3 regions of the Streptomyces sp. NPDC044571 genome follow, and region 2 is predicted to be linked to each of the others. Evidence: riboswitches for the same ligand, from Rfam matches in the RefSeq annotation. Region 2 holds a riboswitch; each other region holds the start of a gene.
The links. Region 2 has a riboswitch for thiamine pyrophosphate ahead of AB0B01_RS27590 (thiamine ABC transporter substrate-binding protein). Riboswitches for the same ligand answer to the same signal wherever they lie in the genome.

Region 1 (4,644 bases), on a different contig from region 2:
TCCACCCGGGGATTCTACGAGCCGGTCAGCTGCCGCCGGGCTCGGTGGTCCGGCTTGCAGCGCACCTGTGACGTGGCCGACGCCGTCCGGTGCCGCTGCGCGGGCCCGGGCGCGCGCAGCGGCGGCCCGTCAGAACGCCGGGCGCTCCGGGTCCAGGGCGGCACGGCCCTCCGCGGGGGAGGAGGCCTCCGCGAAGCGGCGCTGGGGGATGCGGCCCGCCCGGTGGGCCAGCCGGCCCGCCGACACCGCGTCGCGCATGGCCGCGGCCATGAGGACGGGCGCCTGCGCCCGGGTGACCGCCGAGGCCAGCATGACCGCCGCGCACCCCAGCTCCATCGCCAGCGCCGCGTCCGACGCCGTGCCCGCCCCCGCGTCCAGGATCACCGGGACCCCGGCCCGCTCCGCGATCAACTCGAAGTTGTGGGGGTTGCGGATCCCCATCCCCGACCCGATCGGGGAGCCCAGCGGCATGATCGCCGCACAGCCGGCGTCCTCCAGCTTGCGCGCCAGCACCGGGTCGTCGTTCGTGTACGGCAGCACGGTGAAGCCCTCGTCGACCAGGGTCTCGGCCGCCGCCAGCAGCTCCTCCCCGTCCGGCAGGAGCGTCCGCTCGTCCGCGATGACCTCCAGCTTGATCCAGTCCGTGCCCAGCGCCTCCCGCGCGAGCCGCGCCGTGAGCACGGCCTCGCCCGCCGTGAAGCAGCCCGCCGTGTTCGGCAGGACCGCGATGCCCAGCTTGGAGAGCAGCGAGAGGACGGATCCCTTGACCGTGGGGTCCAGGCGCCGCATCGCCACCGTCGTGAGTTCGGTCCCCGAGGCGATCAGGGCCCGTTCCAGGATCTCCAGGCTCGGCGCCCCTCCCGTACCCATGATCAGGCGGGAGGAGAAGGTCCGGTCGCCCAGTGCGAAGACGTCGTCGGCCATGGCTCAGCCCCCCTGCACCGCGGTGAGAACCTCGACGCGGTCGCCCTCGCCCACCGGCGTGAGGGGCCACTGGCCGCGCGGGACCACGGTCTCGTTGAGGGCGGCCGCGACACCGGACGGGGCCGCGGTCAGGGTGGCGACCACGGCGTCGAGCGTGGTGCCGGCCGCGATCTCGCGCGGCTCGCCGTTGACGGAGATGGTCATGCGTACGACTCCTCGCGTGCGGAACTGAAGCGGCGGGGGCTGAACGGCCGGGCGAGCTCCGCCACCGTGCCGGTGGCCAGCAGCTGGGCCATCACATCGCCGGTCAGCGGGGTCAGCAGCACCCCGTTGCGGTAGTGCCCGGTGGCCAGGTGCAGACCCGGCAGGTCGGTCGGGCCGAGCAGCGGGGCGTTGTCGGGGGAGCCGGGGCGCAGCCCGGCCCGGGTCTCGGTCAGCGGCAGTTCGGTGATGCCGGGCACCAATTCGTGGGCGTCCCGCAGGAGTTCGTAGACCCCGCCGGCGGTGACCGTGGTGTCCCAGCCGAGTTCCTCGCTGGTGGCGCCGACGACGAGCTCGCCGTTCTCCCGCGGCACCAGGTAGACGTGGCTGCCGCGTACGACCGCCCGCACCGTGCGGGACAGGAACGGCGCGTACGCCGCCGGCACCGCGAGCCGCAGCACCTGCCCCTTCACCGGCCGCACCGGAGGCAGCACCTGCGCCGGTACGCCGTCCAGCCTCCCGCTGAGCGAACCGGCAGCCAGCACCACCTGGTCCGCCCCCAGCAGCGTGCCGTCGTCGAGCTCCGCCCCCGCGGCCCGGTCGGCGCTCACCACCAGCCGCCGCGCGCCCGCCCGGTGGATCTCCACCCCCGCGCCCTCGCAGGCGGCCAGCAGCGCGGCCGCCAGCCGGCGCGGGTCGACCTGGTGGTCGCCGTCGACCCGCAGCCCGCCCCGTACGCCCGGGGCCAGCATCGGCTCCAGGCGCCGGCACTCGCGGCCGGTGAGCCACTCGGACTCCAGTCCGCAGCGGCGCTGCAACGCGTGCAGTTCGCGCAGGTGGAGGCGGTCGTCGGCGTCGAGGGCCACGGCGAGGGTGCCGCAGGCGCGGTAGCCGATGTCCATGCCGCCGCTCGCCTCGGCCAGCTCGGCGGCGAACTCCGGATAGCGGGCGGCGGAGGCCAGGTTGAGGCCCAGCAGGGTCTCCTCGCCGTAGTGGAGCTCGGTGACGGCGGCCAGCATGCCCGCCGCGACCCAGGCGGCCCCGCCGCCCGGGGCCGGATCGGCGAGCACGGTGCGCAGTCCGCGCCGGGCGGCCCGCCAGGCGGTGACCAGGCCGATGATCCCGCCCCCGATGACGAGGACGTCGGATCCCTTTCGAGATGAGTGCATGGGCGTCCAGCCCCTCCCTTCGCCGGCATGACCCGGATCAGGTTCGTACGGTCGGAGGCCGGCCAGCCTCCCTCTCAGCCCGGTACGCCCGGACTCCCGCGATAGGTACGGTGGCCAGACTAACCCTGGCGCCGCCCTCCGGTAAGGCGGCTTCCCCGGCCTCCGTTCCTGATGGGCTGTCAGGTGGCTAGGGTGGGCGGCGTGAGCGAGCAGACGGAAAAGACTGAGAGCGGCATCGTCATCGTCGGCGCCGGAATGGCCGGGGTGCAGACCGCGGTCGCCCTGCGGGAGCAGGGCTGGACCGGCCCCCTGACCCTGCTGGGCGCCGAACCCCACCAGCCCTACGACCGGCCCCCGCTGTCCAAGGCGGTCCTGCTCGGCAAGGCCGAGGACTCCGCCTTCGACGTGGACTTCGAAGGGCTGGGGATCGAGCTCCGGCTCGGCACGGAGGTGACCGCCCTGCGCGCCGCCGACCGCGAACTCGACACCGAGGCGGGTCCGGTCCCGTACGAGGTCCTCGTGCTGGCCACCGGTGCCGAACCGCTGACCCTGCCGGGCGCCGAGGGCGTCCCCGGCGTGCACCTGCTGCGCACCCTGGACGACGCGGCCCGGCTGCGCCCGGTGCTGGCGACCGCCCCGGCGGCGGTCGTGGTCGGGGCGGGCTGGATCGGGGCGGAGTTCGCCACCGCCGCGCGGGAGGCGGGCTGCGCCGTGACGGTGGTCGAGGCGGCCGACCGGGTGCTGGCCGGGGCACTGCCCGGGGAGGTCGCCGCCCCGATGGCCCGCTGGTACGAGGAGGCGGGGGCCGAACTGCTGACCGGCACCAAGGTGGCCTCGGTGGAGCCCGGCCGGGTCCTGCTGGCGGACGGCCGGGAGCTGGCTGCGGGCGCGGTGGTCGTGGGCATCGGGGCCCGGCCGGCGACGGGCTGGCTGGCGGGATCGGGCGTGGAGCTCGGGCCCGACGGCGCGGTGGTGGCCGACGCGCACCTGCGGACCGCGCTGCCCGGCGTGTACGCGGTGGGGGACTGCGCGTCCTTCCCGTCGGCGCGGTACGGGGCGCGGCTCCTGGTGCACCACTGGGACAACGCGCTCCAGGGGCCGCGGGTGGTGGCGGCGAACATCCTGGCGGGCGAGCCCGTGCAGGTGTACGACCCGGTCCCGTACTTCTGGTCGGAGCAGTTCGGCCGGTTCGTGCAGTACGCGGGACACCACGCCGGTGCGGACACCCTGCTGTGGCGCGGGGACCCGGCCGAGCCCACGTGGTCGGTGTGCTGGCTCCGCGACGGGGCGCTGGTGGCGCTCCTGGCGGTGGGCCGCCCCCGGGACCTGGCGCAGGGCCGCAAGCTGATCGAGACGGGCACCCCCCTCGATCCCGCCAAGGTCGGCGACCCGGAGACCCCCCTGAAGTCGGCGGCCGCCTAGGAGGGGCATCGGGGAGACCCGGACGGGCGGGCTCGGGTACCGGGTGTCGGTGCGAGGTGGCAGGCTTGTGTCCGTGACCGAGATTGACGCAAAGATCGATGCCCTTGTCCCCGCCTGGCTGTACCTCCCCGACATCGCGGAGATGCTCGACATCGAAGTGACCCGGGTCCGCCAGCTGGTCAAGGAAGGTCAGCTGATCGCCGTGCGCCGTGGCGAGAACCGCGCGCTGCAGGTACCCGCCCCCTTCATCGACGGCGACAAGGTCGTCAAGGGCCTGGCCGGCCTGCTGACCGTCCTCCGTGACGACGGCTTCTCCGACGAGGAGATGCTGGAGTGGCTGTTCACCGCCGACCCGACCCTGCCCGGCACCCCCGTGCAGGCCCTGAGGGAGAATCGCGGCACGGAGGTGAAGCGCCGGGCCCAGGCGCTCGCCCTCTGACCGGAGTCCCGATTCCCGGGTCCTGAGCGGACTCGGCCGATCCATCGCGGTGTGCGGGCCGAGCGGCCCGCGCACCGCGCCACCACGGGGGGTACCCATGTCCGCGAACGCCCAGCTGTCCGACGCCCGGCTCTACCTGTGCACGGACGCCCGCAAGCGGCAGGGCGACCTCCCCGAGTTCCTCGACGCCGTCCTGGCCGGCGGAGTGGACATCGTCCAGCTCCGCGACAAGGGCATGGAGGCGGGCGAGGAGCTCGAACACCTCCAGGTCTTCGCCGAGGCCGCCCGCCGGCACGGCAAGCTCCTCGCGGTGAACGACCGCGCCGACGTCGCCCATGCCATCGGCTCCGACGTGCTGCACCTCGGCCAGGGCGACATCCCGGTGCCCGCCGCCCGCGCGATACTCGGCGGAGGAGTGCTCGTCGGGCGCTCCTGCCACGCCGAGTCCGAGGTCGACGCCGCCGTCGCGGAACCCGGCGTGGACTACTT
Region 2 (4,644 bases):
GGCGAAGGACGCCCTCGACAAGCTCGTCAAGGACAAGGAGTCCGGCGAGGACGAGGTGCGCCGCGCGGAGAAGGAGCTCGACGACACCACCGCGAAGTACGTCGCGCAGGTGGACGAGCTGCTCAAGCACAAGGAAGCCGAGCTCCTCGAAGTCTGATGAACGACTCTCCCTGGGCCACGGAGCCGGTTCCGGCGGGTCCCGCATACGATGCGCTGGTGGGCCCCCACACTCGGCCCATGCCCATCGTTCCCGATGCCGCCGGCCGTGACTTCGACGACCGGGAAGCACGCGACCGGGGGGCCGCCGCCGACGGCGGCCCCCCGTTCCGCGCCGAGATGCCGCCGCAGGAGCCCATGCCCAGCCCCCCGCCTCCGCCTTCGCAGGCACCGCACAGTGACTCCCCGCCGCCGAAGAAGCGGGCGGGGCGGGATCTGCGTGCCGCCATAGGGGTCGGCGTCGGCCTCGGCGCGGTGATCGCCGCTTCGCTGTTCGTCGTCAAGGCCGTCTTCGTCGGCGTCATCGTCGTGGCGGTCGTCGTGGGCCTGTGGGAGCTCACCTCCCGGCTCCAGGAGAGGAAGGGCATCAAGGCGCCGCTCGTCCCGCTGGCGATCGGCGGCGCCGCCATGGTCATCGCCGGATACGTCCGCGGGGCCGAGGGCGCCTGGGTGGCCATGGCCCTGACCGCGCTGGCGGTCCTGGTCTGGCGGATGACGGAGCCGCCGGAGGACTACCTCAAGGACGTCACGGCGGGCGTCTTCGCGGCGTTCTACGTGCCGTTCCTGGCCACCTTCGTCGCGATGCTCCTCACCGCGGACGACGGCCCGCAGCGGGTGATCACCTTCCTGCTGCTGACCGTGGTCAGCGACACCGGGGCCTACGCGGTGGGCTGGCGCTTCGGCAAGACCAAGCTCGCGCCGCGCATCAGCCCCGGGAAGACCCGCGAGGGTCTGTTCGGCGCTGTGACCTTCGCGATGGCGGCCGGCGCCCTGTGCATGGAGTTCCTGATCGACGGCGGCGCCTGGTGGCAGGGCCTGCTGCTGGGGCTCGCCGTCGCGGTGAGCGCCACGCTCGGCGACCTCGGCGAGTCGATGATCAAGCGGGACCTGGGCATCAAGGACATGGGCACCCTGCTGCCGGGTCACGGAGGCATCATGGACCGGCTCGACTCCCTGCTGCCGACCGCCCCGGTGGTGTGGCTGCTGCTGGCGGCCTTCGTCGGCACCGGCTGAACCCCGGCGGGGCGGTTACCCTTGAAAGGCGCGCTGCTTCTGCGGCGCGCCTTTCGTCTTACGAGGAGTACCTGCCATGGCCCGCCCCGTCCCGGGAGAGCTCACCTTCGTCGCCCCCCGTGGAGCCAAGAAGCCGCCCCGGCATCTCGCCGACCTCACCCCCGAGGAGCGGCGCGAGGCGGTCGCCGCGATCGGTGAGAAGCCGTTCCGGGCCAAGCAGCTCTCGCAGCACTACTTCGCCCGCTACGCGCACGACCCGGCGCAGTGGACGGACATCCCCGCTGGTTCCCGCGAGAAGCTCCAGCAGGAGCTGCTGCCCGAGCTGATGAACGTGGTGCGGCACATCTCGTGCGACGACGACACCACCCGCAAGACCCTGTGGAAGCTGCACGACGGCACGCTCGTCGAGTCGGTGCTGATGCGCTACCCCGACCGGGTCACCATGTGCATCTCCTCGCAGGCCGGCTGCGGTATGAACTGCCCGTTCTGCGCCACCGGCCAGGCCGGCCTGGACCGCAACCTCTCCACCGCGGAGATCGTCCACCAGATCGTCGACGGCATGCGCGCGCTGCGCGACGGGGAGGTCCCCGGTGGCCCGGCCCGGCTGTCGAACATCGTCTTCATGGGCATGGGCGAGCCGCTGGCCAACTACAAGCGGGTCGTCGGCGCCATCCGCCGCCTGACCGACCCCGAGCCCGACGGCCTGGGCCTGTCGCAGCGCGGCATCACCGTCTCCACCGTGGGCCTGGTCCCGGCGATGCTGCGGTTCGCCGACGAGGGCTTCAAGTGCCGCCTCGCGGTCTCGCTGCACGCCCCGGACGACGAGCTCCGCGACACCCTCGTCCCCGTGAACACCCGCTGGAAGGTCCGCGAGGTCCTCGACGCCGCCTGGGAGTACGCCGAGAAGTCGGGCCGCCGGATCTCGATCGAGTACGCCCTCATCCGCGACATCAACGACCAGGCCTGGCGGGGAGACCTGCTCGGCCGGCTGCTCAAGGGCAAGCGCGTCCACGTCAACCTGATCCCGCTGAACCCGACGCCCGGCTCGAAGTGGACGGCCTCGCGTCCCGAGGACGAGAAGGCCTTCGTGGAGGCCATCGCCCGCCACGGCGTGCCGGTGACCGTACGTGACACCCGCGGTCAGGAGATCGACGGCGCCTGCGGCCAGCTCGCGGCCTCGGAGCGCTGACCGGACCGGAGCGCTGACCGGAGCCCTGGGTTCCGGCTCCGGTCGGCCGGAATCGGCCACGGGGTACCCTGTGGCCGAACCAATTGCATATTCCGACAGGGGAGCGCCACAGCGCTGAGAGTGCGGTAACCGTCATCCGCAGACCCTCTGAACCTCGCCCCGGTCATTCGGGGTAGGAAGTTCGGTCATCACTCAAGCTGTTGCGCCCTGCCCGGCGTGCGCTCGACAGAGCGCCGGGCAGGGCCGCGTCTTCTCCTGGTCATCCCAGGAGGAATACACCAGTGAGCACCACCAGGAAGATCGCGGGCACCGTGCTCGCGGCCGCGCTCGGCGTCACGGCGCTCAGCGCCTGCGGCAGCGACGCGAAGGACAAGCCGGCGGCCGGCGGCACGAGCAGCGCGCCGAAGTCCAAGACCGTCACCCTCGTCTCGCACGACTCCTTCAACGTGACCGAAGCGGTCCTCAAGGAGTTCGAGCAGCAGAGCGGCTACACCGTGAAGGTCCTGAAGTCGGGGGACGCGGGCGCCGCGCTCAACCAGGAGATCCTGACCAAGGGCTCCCCGCGCGGCGACGTCTTCTTCGGCGTCGACAACACGCTGCTCTCGCGGGCGCTCGACAACGGCATCTTCACCCCGTACGAGGCCAAGGGCCTGGGCGAGGTCAAGCCGGAGTACATGCTCGACAAGGAGCACCGGGTCACCCCGGTGGACTCCGGCGACATCTGCGTCAACTACGACAAGGCGTACTTCGCCGACAAGAAGATCGCCCCGCCGCAGACGCTGGACGACCTGGTCAAGCCGGAGTACAAGAACCTGCTGGTCACCGAGAACGCGGCGACCTCCTCGCCCGGGCTCGGCTTCCTGCTCGCCTCCGTCGGCAAGTACGGCGAAGACGGCTGGAAGGACTACTGGAGCAAGCTCAAGGCCAACGGCGTCGAGGTCGTCGACGGCTGGGAGCAGGCCTACAACGAGCGCTTCTCGGGCTCCGCGGGCGGCAAGAAGGCCAAGGGCGACCGCCCGCTGGTCGTCTCCTACGCCTCCAGCCCGCCGGTCGAGGTCCTCTACTCCGACCCGCAGCCGGCCGAGGCCCCGACGGGCGTGGCGACCGGCACCTGCTTCCGCCAGGTCGAGTTCGCCGGCCTGCTGAAGGGAGCGAAGAACGAGGAGGGCGGCAAGGCGCTCATCGACTTCCTCGTCGGCAAGAAGTTCCAGGAGGACATGCCGCTCCAGATGTTCGTGAACCCGGTGGTCAAGGACGCGAAGCTGCCGGAGCTGTTCACGAAGCACGGCGTGGTGGTCGAGAAGCCGGAGAACGTCGCTCCGGACACCATCGCCAAGAACCGTGAGCAGTGGGTCAGGACATGGTCCTCGCTGGTCGTGAAGTAGGACGCGAGAGCGCTCCTGCACAGGAGGGCGTACGCGGTACGGCCGTCAGACTCGCCCTGATGGCCGTGCCCCTCGTCTTCTTCGGCCTGTTCTTCGCCTATCCCGTGGTCGCGATCGTCGGCCGCGGGGTCAAGACCGACGAGGGCTGGCAGCTCGGCCGGATCGGCGAGGTGCTGGCCCGGCCCGACATCGCCGACGTGCTCTGGTTCACCACCTGGCAGGCGCTCGCGTCCACGGCCCTCACGCTGCTGGTCGCGCTCCCCGGCGCGTACGTCTTCGCACGCTTCGAGTTCCCCGGCAAACAGCTGCTGCGGGCGCTGGTCACCGTCCCGTTCGTGCTGCCGACCGTGGTCGTCGGCACGGCCTTCCTGGCGCTGGTCGGGCGGGGCGGGCTGCTGGACGAACTGTGGGGCGTCCGGCTGGACACCACGGTCTGGGCGATCCTGCTCGCCCACGTCTTCTTCAACTACGCCGTCGTCGTCCGGACGGTGGGCGGGCTGTGGGCGCAGCTCGACCCGCGCCAGGAGGAGGCCGCCCGGGTGCTGGGCGCCGGCCGGTTCACGGCCTGGCGGCAGGTGACGCTGCCCGCGCTGGGGCCCGCCGTGGCCGCCGCCGCGCTCATGGTCTTCCTGTTCACCTTCACCTCCTTCGGCGTCGTGCAGATCCTGGGCGGCCCCTCGTACTCCACGCTGGAGGTGGAGGTCTACCGGCAGACGGCGCAGCTGCTGGACCTGCCCACGGCCGCCGTCCTGACGATGGTGCAGTTCGCTGCGGTCGGGGCCGTCCTCGCCGTGCACGCCTGGACCGTGCGCAGACGGGAGACGGCCCTGCGGATGGTGG
Region 3 (4,644 bases), on a different contig from region 2:
GCGCACGGACGCGACGTCAGCGTTCGGATCAGTCGGCCAGCGGCAGGTACACGCGGTTGCCGCTCGCCGCGAACTCGGCGGATTTCTCCGCCATGCCCGCCTCGATCTCCTCGGCCTTCAGGTCCCCGCCGTGCTCACGGCGGATGTCCTGAGAGATCTTCATCGAGCAGAACTTCGGACCGCACATGGAGCAGAAGTGCGCGGTCTTGGCCGGCTCGGCCGGGAGGGTCTCGTCGTGGAACTCGCGCGCCGTGTCCGGGTCGAGGGCCAGGTTGAACTGGTCCTCCCAGCGGAACTCGAACCGCGCGTCCGACAGGGCGTCGTCCCATTCCTGGGCGCCCGGGTGTCCCTTGGCCAGGTCCGCTGCGTGCGCCGCGATCTTGTAGGTGATAACGCCGGTCTTCACGTCGTCGCGGTTGGGCAGACCCAGGTGCTCCTTCGGCGTCACGTAGCAGAGCATCGCGGTGCCCCACCAGGCGATCATCGCGGCGCCGATGCCCGAGGTGATGTGGTCGTACGCGGGGGCGACGTCCGTGGTCAGCGGACCGAGCGTGTAGAACGGCGCCTCCTCGCAGATCTCCTGCTGGAGGTCGATGTTCTCCTTGATCTTGTGCATCGGGACGTGGCCCGGACCCTCGATCATGGTCTGCACGTTGTGCCGCTTGGCGATCGTGTTCAGCTCGCCCAGCGTCTTCAGCTCGGCGAACTGCGCCGCGTCGTTGGCGTCCGCGATGGACCCGGGCCGCAGGCCGTCACCGAGGGAGTACGTGACGTCGTACATCGCGAGGATCTCGCAGAGCTCCTCGAAGTTGGTGTAGAGGAAGTTCTCCTTGTGGTGCGCGAGGCACCACGCCGCCATGATCGAACCGCCGCGCGAAACGATGCCGGTCTTGCGGCGCGCCGTCAGCGGCACGTACGGCAGCAGCACACCTGCGTGGACCGTCATGTAGTCGACGCCCTGCTCGGCCTGCTCGATGACCGTGTCCTTGTAGATCTCCCAGGTCAGGTCCTCGGCCTTGCCGTCGACCTTCTCCAGCGCCTGATACAGCGGCACGGTTCCGATCGGGACCGGGGAGTTGCGCAGCACCCACTCGCGGGTGGTGTGGATGTTGCGTCCGGTGGAGAGGTCCATGACCGTGTCCGCACCCCAACGGGTCGCCCAGGTCATCTTCTCCACCTCCTCCTCGATGGAGGAGGTGACCGCGGAGTTGCCGATGTTGGCGTTGACCTTCACCAGGAAGCGCTTGCCGATGATCATCGGCTCGATCTCCGGGTGGTTCACGTTCGCAGGAAGCACGGCGCGCCCTGCGGCGATCTCCTCGCGGACCACCTCGGGGGAGACGTTCTCCCGGATGGCGACGTACTCCATCTCCGGGGTGATCTCGCCGCGGCGGGCGTAGGCGAGCTGCGTGACGGCGGCGCCGTCGCGACCCCGGCGGGGCTGGCGGGGGCGGCCCGGGAAGACCGCGTCGAGGTTCTTGAGGCCACCGCGCGGCGAGGTGTGCTTGATGCCGTCGTCCTCGGGGCGGACGGGGCGGCCCGCGTACTCCTCGGTGTCACCGCGGCCGATGATCCAGTTCTCCCGCAGCGGCGGCAGGCCGCGGCGTACATCGGTCTCGATCTGGGGATCGGTGTACGGCCCGGACGTGTCGTAGAGCGTGACGTCCTTGCCGTTGGTGAGGTGGACCTGGCGGACCGGCACCCGGATGTCGGGGCGGGAGCCCGCCACGTACCCCTTGTGCCAGCCCGGCTGGCGCTCGATTTGGCCGTCGGCGTCCTGACTGACGGCAGGCGTGCGTGCGTCCTGAATGGTCATGAGACCTGATCTCCCTACGCCGGCATTACCCGGTAACAGGTTCGGCGGTCGACGCAGCCTCTTCCCGTACGCCTGTACTGCGCGCGTACGGTGATCAGCGTCCTCTCAGCCCGGTGCTCCGAGCTCCCGCGTTGTGCAAAGGTGCCCCCACGCTAGCGTCATCTGTGGCGTGCTGAACAGTGGGCCCCCTCAACTCTTGCGATGATCGGCCGGTGACGTCCTCGCCGCAGCCCCCCGCCGATCTGCCAGAGCCCTCCGGCCACCCGGACCACGCGCACGCGGGTCCGGGGCATGCGCACGGGCCTTCCCCCGGTTCCGGGCACAGCCATGGGCACAGCCACGGCCACGGACCGGCGGCTCCCGTCTCCCGCCATTTGCGCCGGGTCATCGCAGCCGTACTGATCCCCTTCGCGGCCGCGGTCTTCATCGGCATGGCGGTGCTCTGGCCGGGCGGCGCCCCCGCCCACGAGCGTTCCGGAGTGGGCTTCGACCGCCAGACCCAGCAGGGCAAGGTCGTCGCCCTCGAACAGGTCGACTGCAAATCGGTGAACGTCTCGCAGGTGCCTCCGACCGGCAACACCTCCACCCCGGAGGGCCGGGAGGCGCAGGCCGCGCAGACCGGGCAGTGCAAGAAAGCCACCGTCGAGGTCGGCACCGGTCCGGAAAAGGGCCGCACGTTCATCGAGATCGTCCAGCCGGGCGCGCCACGGCAGTTGGCGGACGGCCAGGAGGTGGTCGTGGCCTACGCCCCGGACGCGCCGCGGGATCTCCAGTACTCCGTGATCGACGTGAACCGCAAGCTCCCGCTGGCCCTGCTGGCCGGGCTCTTCGCCGTGGCGGTGGTCGTCGTCGGCCGGATGCGCGGTGTGTTCGCACTGATCGCACTGGTGGTCAGCTTCGGAGTGCTGACGCTCTTCATCCTTCCGGCAATCCTGCAGGGCTCCAACCCGCTGGTGGTCGCGGTCATCGGCGCCAGCGCGATCATGCTCATCGCGCTCTACATGTGTCACGGACTGACCGCCCGGACCTCGGTCGCCGTGCTCGGCACGCTGGTTTCACTGCTGTTGATCGGGCTGCTGGGCTCACTCTTCATCGACTGGGCGTTCCTGAGCGGGAACACGGACGACAACACCGGACTGATCCACGGGCTCTACCCCGCCATCGACATGAGCGGCCTGCTGCTCGCAGGCATCATCATCGGATCCCTGGGCGTGCTCGACGATGTGACGGTCACCCAGACCTCGGCCGTCTGGGAACTGCACCAGGCAGACCCGTCCATGGGGTCACGTGCCTTGTACCGGGCGGCCATCCGGATCGGTCGCGACCACATCGCCTCGGTGGTCAACACCCTGGTCCTCGCCTATGCAGGCGCCGCGCTGCCCCTGCTGCTGCTGTTCTCGATCGCGAACAGCAGCATGGGCTCGGTGGCCAACAGCGAGCTCGTCGCGGAGGAGATCGTCCGTACCCTCGTGGGGTCCATCGGCCTGGTGGCCTCGGTTCCGGTCACCACGGCGCTGGCGGCACTGGTCGTGTCCGCCGACCGGCCGGGGCCCCCGGCCGGTGCGGCGGCCTCGGGGCCGGTCCGCACGGGCCGGGGCCGGCGCCGCAAGCGCTGAACACCGCTGCCGCGAAAGGTCAGCCGGCGTTCCGCTCGTTCTGCTGGGCCTCGGCGAGGATCTTGCCGAGCGCTTGGTCGAGGTCACCCTCGAAGTCGCCGAGGCTGCGCTCCTGGCCGAGGGGAACCAACCGGTCGGTGCGGTCGAGGAAGGCGACGAGCGGCGCCGCACCGGCGCGGAACAGGGCGCGGTCGGGCCCGACATGGAGACGGATGTGGACGTCTGACAGCTCGTCGGGGTCGATGGGGGCGATGTGCACATCTCCGTCGCCACAGGGCTTGTTGATGCCGTCGAGGAGCAGCTCTCTGCCGAACGCCCAGGTCACGGGGGCGTCTCCGGGGAGGTGGAAGGTCAGGCGTACGGCATAGGGATCACGGGCGTCGTACCCGAGCTCCACTGGGATCCGGAACGAGAGCTCCTCGGAAACGAGGAAGCTCATCATGACCTCTGCCTGTACCGACTCGCGCATTGCCTACCCCGCTGTAGTGGAAGTGGCCAGGAATGATCCCCAGGGACCTCTTGACAAGGGTGGTGTAAGCGCTGGCGGATCACAAGGAGTGAGATTTCAGATACTGATAGAGAACGAGAGGGTGCTCAACAGCGCGCCTACTTCACTCCGCAGTCGATCAACCGCAGAGCGCAATCGGTCTTCTTGATGCAAGGGAAGGGAAATGGCCATCGTTGCGGCCGTATCGCCGGCCGTGATGGGGATCGCCGCGCATACCGTGCCGAGCACATACTCCTGACGCTCCGTAACCGGCTGCATCCGGCCGAGGGACGCAATCCGGCGTTCCAGCGCACGCTGGTCCCGGACCGTGTATGCGGTGAGGGGACCGACGGGGTGGCGGTCGTAGTAGTCCTTCCGCGTCTCCTCGTCGAGCTGCGCCAGCAGGCACTGTCCGATGGCGTGCGCATGGCCGGTCTCGCGGAAATCGGCCCACTCCTCGCAGGCCGGGGTGGCTGGGGTGTCGGAGACACCGACGACCTCGATCTCACCCTCGCGGAACACCGCGAAGTAGACGGGGGCGCCGACCGCGTCGCGGAAGTGGGCCAGTGATTCGAGGATCATGCTGCGACGTTTCTGCTGCAGTCCGGCACGTGCCAGCCGCCCGGCGGCGTCGCCAAGGACGAACACCCCGCCCTCACGGCGCAGATAGCCCTCGTGAGTGAGAGTGCGCAGCAGGTGGTACGCGGTGGGAAGGGGGAGCCCGG

Region 1: linked by a shared signal. The riboswitch ahead of thiO (glycine oxidase ThiO) and the one ahead of AB0B01_RS27590 (thiamine ABC transporter substrate-binding protein) in region 2 are both predicted to bind thiamine pyrophosphate.
Region 3: linked by a shared signal. The riboswitch ahead of thiC (phosphomethylpyrimidine synthase ThiC) and the one ahead of AB0B01_RS27590 (thiamine ABC transporter substrate-binding protein) in region 2 are both predicted to bind thiamine pyrophosphate.

Annotation. Positions count from the first base shown of each region.
Region 1 covers NZ_JBEZBN010000043.1:4,519-9,162, reverse strand. Annotated here, with positions in the region: gene pknB (Stk1 family PASTA domain-containing Ser/Thr kinase) at 1-5, opposite strand, end outside; gene AB0B01_RS22180 (thiazole synthase) at 130-924, opposite strand; gene thiS (sulfur carrier protein ThiS) at 928-1,128, opposite strand; gene thiO (glycine oxidase ThiO) at 1,125-2,294, opposite strand; TPP riboswitch at 2,292-2,404, opposite strand; gene AB0B01_RS22165 (FAD-dependent oxidoreductase) at 2,496-3,716, shown strand; gene AB0B01_RS22160 (Rv2175c family DNA-binding protein) at 3,790-4,155, shown strand; gene thiE (thiamine phosphate synthase) at 4,253-4,644, shown strand, end outside.
Region 2 covers NZ_JBEZBN010000072.1:4,100-8,743, forward strand. Annotated here, with positions in the region: gene frr (ribosome recycling factor) at 1-157, shown strand, start outside; gene AB0B01_RS27580 (phosphatidate cytidylyltransferase) at 157-1,230, shown strand; gene rlmN (23S rRNA (adenine(2503)-C(2))-methyltransferase RlmN) at 1,307-2,419, shown strand; TPP riboswitch at 2,507-2,616, shown strand; gene AB0B01_RS27590 (thiamine ABC transporter substrate-binding protein) at 2,701-3,804, shown strand; gene AB0B01_RS27595 (iron ABC transporter permease) at 3,864-4,644, shown strand, end outside.
Region 3 covers NZ_JBEZBN010000069.1:126-4,769, forward strand. Annotated here, with positions in the region: gene thiC (phosphomethylpyrimidine synthase ThiC) at 29-1,816, opposite strand; TPP riboswitch at 1,811-1,956, opposite strand; gene AB0B01_RS27195 (YibE/F family protein) at 2,029-3,432, shown strand; gene AB0B01_RS27200 (SsgA family sporulation/cell division regulator) at 3,452-3,901, opposite strand; gene AB0B01_RS27205 (helix-turn-helix domain-containing protein) at 3,998-4,644, opposite strand, start outside.